Regions from separate parts of the Burkholderia alba genome, predicted to be linked through region 2. Evidence: riboswitches for the same ligand, from Rfam matches in the RefSeq annotation. Region 2 holds a riboswitch; each other region holds the start of a gene.
The links. A riboswitch is a leader RNA that binds a small molecule or an ion and turns the genes downstream of it on or off. The one in region 2 is predicted to bind cobalamin.
Positions count from the first base shown of each region.

Region 1: another riboswitch for cobalamin. It lies ahead of RZR99_RS02740 (HoxN/HupN/NixA family nickel/cobalt transporter); the one in region 2 lies ahead of RZR99_RS17205 (TonB-dependent receptor domain-containing protein).
Region 3: another riboswitch for cobalamin. It lies ahead of cobG (precorrin-3B synthase); the one in region 2 lies ahead of RZR99_RS17205 (TonB-dependent receptor domain-containing protein).

Region 1 is NZ_JAWJWL010000002.1:212,164-214,422, forward strand. Features, by position in the region: cobalamin riboswitch at 1-101, opposite strand, end outside; gene RZR99_RS02735 (GFA family protein) at 220-669, shown strand; cobalamin riboswitch at 690-954, shown strand; gene RZR99_RS02740 (HoxN/HupN/NixA family nickel/cobalt transporter) at 1,138-2,199, shown strand; gene cobW (cobalamin biosynthesis protein CobW) at 2,255-2,259, shown strand, end outside.
Region 2 is NZ_JAWJWL010000014.1:38,909-41,167, forward strand. Features, by position in the region: gene RZR99_RS17205 (TonB-dependent receptor domain-containing protein) at 1-878, opposite strand, end outside; cobalamin riboswitch at 957-1,208, opposite strand; gene RZR99_RS17210 (ATPase) at 1,384-1,734, shown strand; gene RZR99_RS17215 (cell division protein ZapA) at 1,731-2,045, shown strand; RNA gene ssrS (6S RNA) at 2,128-2,259, shown strand, end outside.
Region 3 is NZ_JAWJWL010000002.1:264,126-266,384, reverse strand. Features, by position in the region: gene cbiE (precorrin-6y C5,15-methyltransferase (decarboxylating) subunit CbiE) at 1-925, opposite strand, end outside; cobalamin riboswitch at 1,024-1,231, shown strand; gene cobG (precorrin-3B synthase) at 1,338-2,259, shown strand, end outside.

The DNA.
Region 1 (2,259 bases), on a different contig from region 2:
GCGGGGACAGCACAGGCCGAGCGGGCGGCGCCCGCTTTCTGTTTCCCGTTTAACTGCCCGCGCGAACGCGCGGGCGGGCACCAAGCGCGCGCATACGATAGCACAGCGCCGCCGTCGCTCATGCCCGCCCGGCGCGTAATCCGCGCTACCATCGGCGGCGCCTGCGCGCGCTCCGCAACGCGAGCGCGGCGCGGCCTTTCACCCCTGACCGGAGCGACCATGACATTTTCGAGACAAATCGGCTGCGCGTGCGGCACGGTGCGGTTGCGGATCGACGGCGAGCCGCTCGCCGCCGCGCTGTGCCACTGCGAATCGTGCCGGCTGTTCTACGGCACGCCGGTGTTCGCCGCGACCGCGTGGGACGCCGCGCACGTGAGCGTCGACGCGGGCGACGATGCGCTCGGCGTCCATGCGCATCCGACCCGGCAGTTGCGGCGCCATTTCTGCCGCGCGTGCGGCGACGCGGTGTTCGGCACCAACCGGCTCGGCATGCGGGTCGTGCCGAACACGCTGTTCATGCGCGCGCACGGCGGCGTGCTGCCCGCCGCGCTGCGGCCCACGATGCATCTGTATTACCGCTACCGCGTCGTCGACATCGACGACGCGCTGCCGAAATTCCTGGAAGGCTGGGACGGGCCGCTGCACGGCGCGCCGGCGGCCGCGCCTTGACGCGGCGGGCGTCCGGAGCCTAAACTCGCACGCGTTTTGGTGCTCGCGTGCGGGGTCTTTCGCACGCAGTTAAACGGGAAACAGGAGGCTTCGCCGCCACGCGGCCGACGCCGGCCTGTGCTGCCCCCGCAACGGTCAAGCGAACGCGGCGCGCAAGCGCTGCACAGCCCGCTTCACCGCATGCCGCTCCGGCGTGCGGCCCCCGCCACTGGACGGACGATCCGTCCGGGAAGGCGAGGCGGCGCTTTCGTCAGCCCGGATACCGGCCAAAACCCAAGGTTCGGCGCCGCGGGGATGCGGCGTATCGTCCACGGCTTCATCGCGTCGTCCGCCGCGGCCCCGTCCATCGTCCCCGTCGCTACCGCGCCCGTGCGCGACCGTGCCATGCGGCGCCGTCGGCGGCGGCCGGCGGCAGCCCGACGTGTCGGCATTCGTCGTTCGCCTTTCGCCTTGTTTGTCGGAGTCGCCATGTTCGAAGCGCTGTTTCGCCTGTTCAACGACAGTCCGGCCGAGCTGCGCCACAAGATCACCGGCATCTACGCGCTGCTGATCGCGTTCAACATCGGCGCGTGGGTGTGGGCGTTCGCCGCGTTCCACGGCCAGCCGGTGCTGCTCGGCACCGCGCTGCTCGCCTATACGTTCGGCCTGCGCCACGCGGTCGACGCCGACCACATCGCCGCGATCGACAACGTCACGCGCAAGCTGATGCAGGAGCGCAAGAACCCGCTCGGCGCGGGGCTGTTCTTCTCGCTCGGGCATTCGACCGTGGTGATCCTGCTGTCGGTGGTGGTCGCGCTCACCGCCGCGTCGCTCGCCGACCGTTTCGACGGACTGAAGGCGTGGGGCGGGGTGATCGGCACCAGCGTGTCGGCGTTCTTCCTGCTGCTGCTCGCGCTCGCGAACCTGCTGATCCTGATCTCCGTGTACCGGACCTTCCGCGCGGTGCGGCGCGGCGAACCGCTGGTCGAGCAGGATCTCGACATGCTGCTCAACAACCGCGGCTTTCTCGCGCGGATCTTCCGCCCGCTGTTCCGGATCGTGTCGCGCAGCTGGCATCTGTATCCGATCGGTTTCCTGTTCGGCCTCGGCTTCGACACCGCGACCGAGATCGCGCTGTTCGGCATCTCCGCCACCCAGGCGCAGGGCGGCATGTCGTTCTGGTCGGTGATGGTGCTGCCCGTGCTGTTCACGGCCGGCATGACGCTGATCGACACCACCGACGGCATCCTGATGATGGGCGCCTACCGCTGGGCGTTCGTGCGGCCGATCCGCAAGATCTACTACAACATGACGATCACGTTCGTGTCGGTGCTGGTCGCGGTCGTGATCGGCGGCATCGAGGCGCTCGCGCTGATCGCCGACAAGCTGGACCTCAAGGGCGGCTTCTGGGACACCGTCGGCATGCTGGCCGACCACTTCGGCCTGCTCGGCTATCTCGTGATCGGACTGTTCCTGCTCAGCTGGATCGTGTCCGCGCTGATCTACCGGATGAAGCGCTACGACGAGATCGACGTGACGATCTCGACCTGACGCGCGGCGCCGCTTCCTTTCCTTCCCATCGATCGACCCGACAGACGGACCCCCCATGCA
Region 2 (2,259 bases):
CTGTACAGGTTGTTCAGATCGGTCGGCTGTCCGTACGCGTTGTCGTAGCTGGTATTGCCGTTGCTCTGGAAATACGTGACGCCCGCGCTCCACGCGTCGTTGAAGCGGTGCTTCAGCGACGCCGAGATGCTCTCGTTCAGATAGCCGTTCGCGTTCGGATTCGCCTGCGGCTGCAGCACCGGGTCGATCGCCGAGAAGCCGTCGGTCTTGTAGCGCGAGAGCGACAGGCTGAAGGTCGTCTTGCCGTCCTGATCGAGCCGCCCCGATACGCCGGCCGTCTGCGTCTGCGTGTGATAGCTGCCGTAGCCGGCCGAGAAATAGAAGCGCGGCGGATGGTCGCCGCCGTCCTTCGTGAAGATCTGCACGACGCCACCGATCGCGCCGGACCCGTACAGCGAGGACACGTTGCCGTTCACCACCTCGACGCGTTCGATCTGGTCGAGCGGCAGCTGGCTGATCTGCGACTGGCCGAGGCTCACCGAATCGACGCGCACGCCGTCGATCAGCACGAGCGACTGAGTCGACTGCGCGCCGCGCAGGAACAGGCTCGCGCTCGCGCCCGGGCCGCCGTTGCGCACGATCTGCGCGCCCGGCGCAAGCGCGAGCAGGCCGGGCAGATCGACGGCGCCGCTGTCGTCGATCGCCTGCCGGGTGAACAGCGTCGTTTGCGGAATCGCGTCGGCGAGCTTCTGCGGCGCGCGTTGCGCGGTCACGACGATCGGTTCGAGCTGGGTCGGGCCGGCCGGCGCGGGTTGGCCGGATACGACCGGCGCGGGAGGATTGGCGGCCGAGGGGGCCGGACCGTCGGTCTGCGCGAAGACGGCGCAGGGCAACCCGGAGCAGGCGACGAGCGCTGCGCGGGCGATGGGGGTTCGCATCGAAGACATCCTGTTGAAGCGGTGCGGCCCCCGCTTCCCCGCAGGCTCCGCATTATGGAGACGGCTCGCGCCATGCGCGGCCGCCTCCCCGTCTCGGCCGGTATCCGGGCTCACGACATCACCGTCCCGCCTTCCCGCGCGAACAGGCGCAGTGGCGATGCGCCGGCCGGACGGCCGGGCATTCGATGGGACGGCTCGCATCGCGAACGATGCGGCTCGCTTACCGTTGCGGGGGCAGCGCAGGTTGGCGAGTCCTGGCGGACCACGCGCCCTGCTTCCCGTTTAACCGCGCGCGAAAAGCGCGCGAGCACCGAGGCGGCGCCAGTGTAGGAGCGCGCCCTCCGATCGTCAAGAAACGTCGGGCTGCCTGTTTCTTGTGCAATGCGACCCGGATTTGACACAAAATACGCAGCAAGAAGCCGGGGTGTTACGTCTAGAAACGTTACAGATATCGGAATGTGGGATATTCCGCGCTAAAATACCCGGTCTTTAGAGGACGCAGCAGATGCTCAACGAACTCGAAACTCTATCTCAAAATATTGGCCGTCTGATCGCGGTGAATAAACGCCATCACACGGAACGGCTCGCGCTCGAAGAGCAGGTCGCGCAACTGCGCGCGGATGCGGAAGCGGTGCGCGCCGAACTGGCGCAGTTGCGCGAAGAGCGCAATGCGCTCGCGGCGGAACGCGATACGCTGTCCGCGAAGATCGACGATGCGCAGGTGAAGCTCAACGCGATTCTCGAAAAGCTGCCGCGCGCGAAAGGCGTGCCGGACGCCGAGAACCAGCTCGACCTGCTCGCCCCGCAGGACGGCGAAGCCAGCGACGGATCGGCCAGCCACGGAGAACATGCATGAGCACCAAGCAGATCGAAGTCTCGATCCTCGGGCAGGCGTATCGGCTGGCCTGCTCGGCCGAAACCGAAGCGGCGCTGCTCGAGGCCGTCGCGCGCGTCGACGCGGAAATGTCGAAGATCCGCGCGAACAGTTCGGTGCGCGGCACGGATCGCATCGCGGTGATGGCCGCGCTGTCGCTTGCCTCGGAGTTGCTGAGGCTGCAGCAAAGCGTGCGTCACGGCGAAGCATTTCCCGCCGAGGAAATCCGGCGTACAATGCATCAAATGAATGAACAGCTGGGTGCGGTGCTCGCACAGCACGAAGCCCAGTAAGCACGTATCACCGAGTTCGGCATCCGCTTGATCTTTCGAGTTCAAGCCGCTGAATTCAAACACGATTCACAAAGTTTAGTCAGCTTCCCTGCCTGGTTCGCCAAGGTCATATATTCCTTGAACCAATGCCATGTGCACGGTTGCGGAAATTTGTAGCACGGGTGTGCGCGTCACTCTGTCTGATGTACCCGAAGTGCTGCTAACTGCGACCAAT
Region 3 (2,259 bases), on a different contig from region 2:
CGGGCGCGCGGCCCGCGACGAGTTGCAGCGCCGGCACGCCGAGCGCGTCGCGATTGTGCGCGATGCACTGCTGACGGTCGGGATGCGCTTCGACGGCGATCGCACGGCAAGACGGATGCGCACGCATCCATTCGATGCCGATCGAGCCGGATCCCGCGCCCACGTCCCACAGCAGTTCGCCCGGCGCGGGCGCGAGGCGGCCCAACGTCAGCGCGCGCATGTCGCGCTTCGTCAGTTGACCGTCGTGGCGGTAGGCGTCGTCCGGCAGGCCCGGCGTCAACGCGAGGCGCGGCGCGTCGTCGCCGGCGCGGCAGTCGAGCGCGATGAGGTTGAGCGCGGCCGTGCGCGGCGCGAGCCATGCATCGGCGCGGGCGTCGATCCGGCGCTCGAGGGGCCCGCCCAGATGCTCGAACACGCTCATCCGGCTTGCGCCGAAACCGCGCTCCGCCAACCACGCGGCCAGCGTCGCGGGGGTCGCGCCGTCGGCGCTCAGCACCAGCACGCGACGTCCGTCGTGCAGATGCCGCCGCAAGCCCGCGAGCGGCCGGCCGACCAGCGACACCGCCTCGATGTCCTGCAGCGCCCAGCCGAGCCGCGCGGCCGCGAGCGAGAGCGACGACGGCGCGGGCAGCACCCGCAGTTCGTCCGCCGGCACCGTGCGCGCGAGCGTCGCGCCGACGCCGTAGAACATCGGGTCGCCGCTCGCGAGCACGCACACGCGCGCCGGCCGCCGCGCGAGCAGCGCGGCGAGATCGAACGGCGTCGGCCAGCGCTCGCGCACCGCGCCGAGCCGCGCGGGCAGCATCGCCAGATGGCGCTCGCCGCCGATCACCACCGCCGCGTCGAGCAGCGCGCGCCGCGCGGACCTGCCCAGTCCCGCGACGCCGTCGTCGCCGATCCCGACCACCGTCAGCCAGGCCGTCATGCGCCGTTCCCCATCCGTTTTTCCCGTCAATCCGGCCATCGCCAGAACGCCCTGCCCGCGCGCGTCGCGCGGCCGGGGCCGTTTCAAAAAAAGGCATAATACAGCGTTCGTTCGCCGGTGCCCGATGGGCCTAACAGGGAACGCAGGGCACGCTACCGTGCTGCTGCGGCTGCCCCCGCAACTGTGCGCAGCGAGTCCGCTTCCTCCCCACGCCACTGGTTTCGCCGGGTCCGCCCGGCTGCCGGGAAGGCCGGGCACGGATGACGACCTGCGAGCCAGGAGACCTGCCGGTGTGAGATTCGTTCGTGCAGGCCCGCATCGGGCGGGGTGTACCGATGCAATGACGTGCCGCTGTCCGCGCCCGCGGGCGAGCGGCTCGCGGGCCGCCGCACGACGCTGACCCGGTGCCTCCTTGAAGCCTGTCCAAGCCGTTTTCGACGATTCCGCGTCCGTGCCGCGCGCGTCCGCCTGCCCGGGACTCGTGCGCATCGTCGCGGCGCGCGACGGCGGTCTGTGCCGGATCCGGCTGCCGGGCGGCGCGCTCGACGCCGCGCAGGCGCAGGCGATCGCGGCGGCCGCGCGCCGCCACGGCTCGGGCGTGCTGGACGCCACCAACCGCGCGAACCTGCAGTTGCGCGGCGTGCGTGCGGGAAGCGAAGCGTCGCTGCTCGGCGCGCTGCTCGACGCCGGTCTCGGCCCGCGGCTCGACGACGCGCCCGACGCGGCCCGCGCCGCCGCGCGCGACGATGCGCGCAACCTGATGCTGAGTCCCACCGCCGGCCGCGATCCGCACGCGCTGCTCGACAGCGCCGCGCTGGCCGCGCCGCTGCTCGCAATGCTGCAGACTGAGCCGCGCATCGCGGCGCTCTCCCCGAAATTCTCGATCCTGCTCGACGGCGGCGAACGCCTCGCCGCGCTCGATCATCCGCACGACATCTGGCTGTCGGCGCTGGCCGACGCACGGGGAGACATCCGGCTCGCGATCGGGCTGGCCGGCTGCCCGCCCGTCGACACGGCGACCGATACCCGCCGGCTGCCCGCGCTCGCCGCCGTGCGGCCCGCTCAGGCGGTCGAGCTGGTCCGCGCGCTGGTGTGCGCGTTCCTCGATCTCGCCCCGCCTGACGCGTCCCGGATCCGCCATCTGCTCGCGACGCACGCCCCCGATGTCCTGCTCGCGCAGGCGGAAGCGCGGTTGCCGTTCGCGCTTCGCCGCGACCCGCATCTCGCGCATTGGCGCCGAGCGATGCCGGATCCCGCGCTGCGCTTCGGCATCCGGCCGGAGCGCACAGCCGGCCTGCGTCACGTCGGCGGCCAGGCGCCGCTCGGCAGGCTGA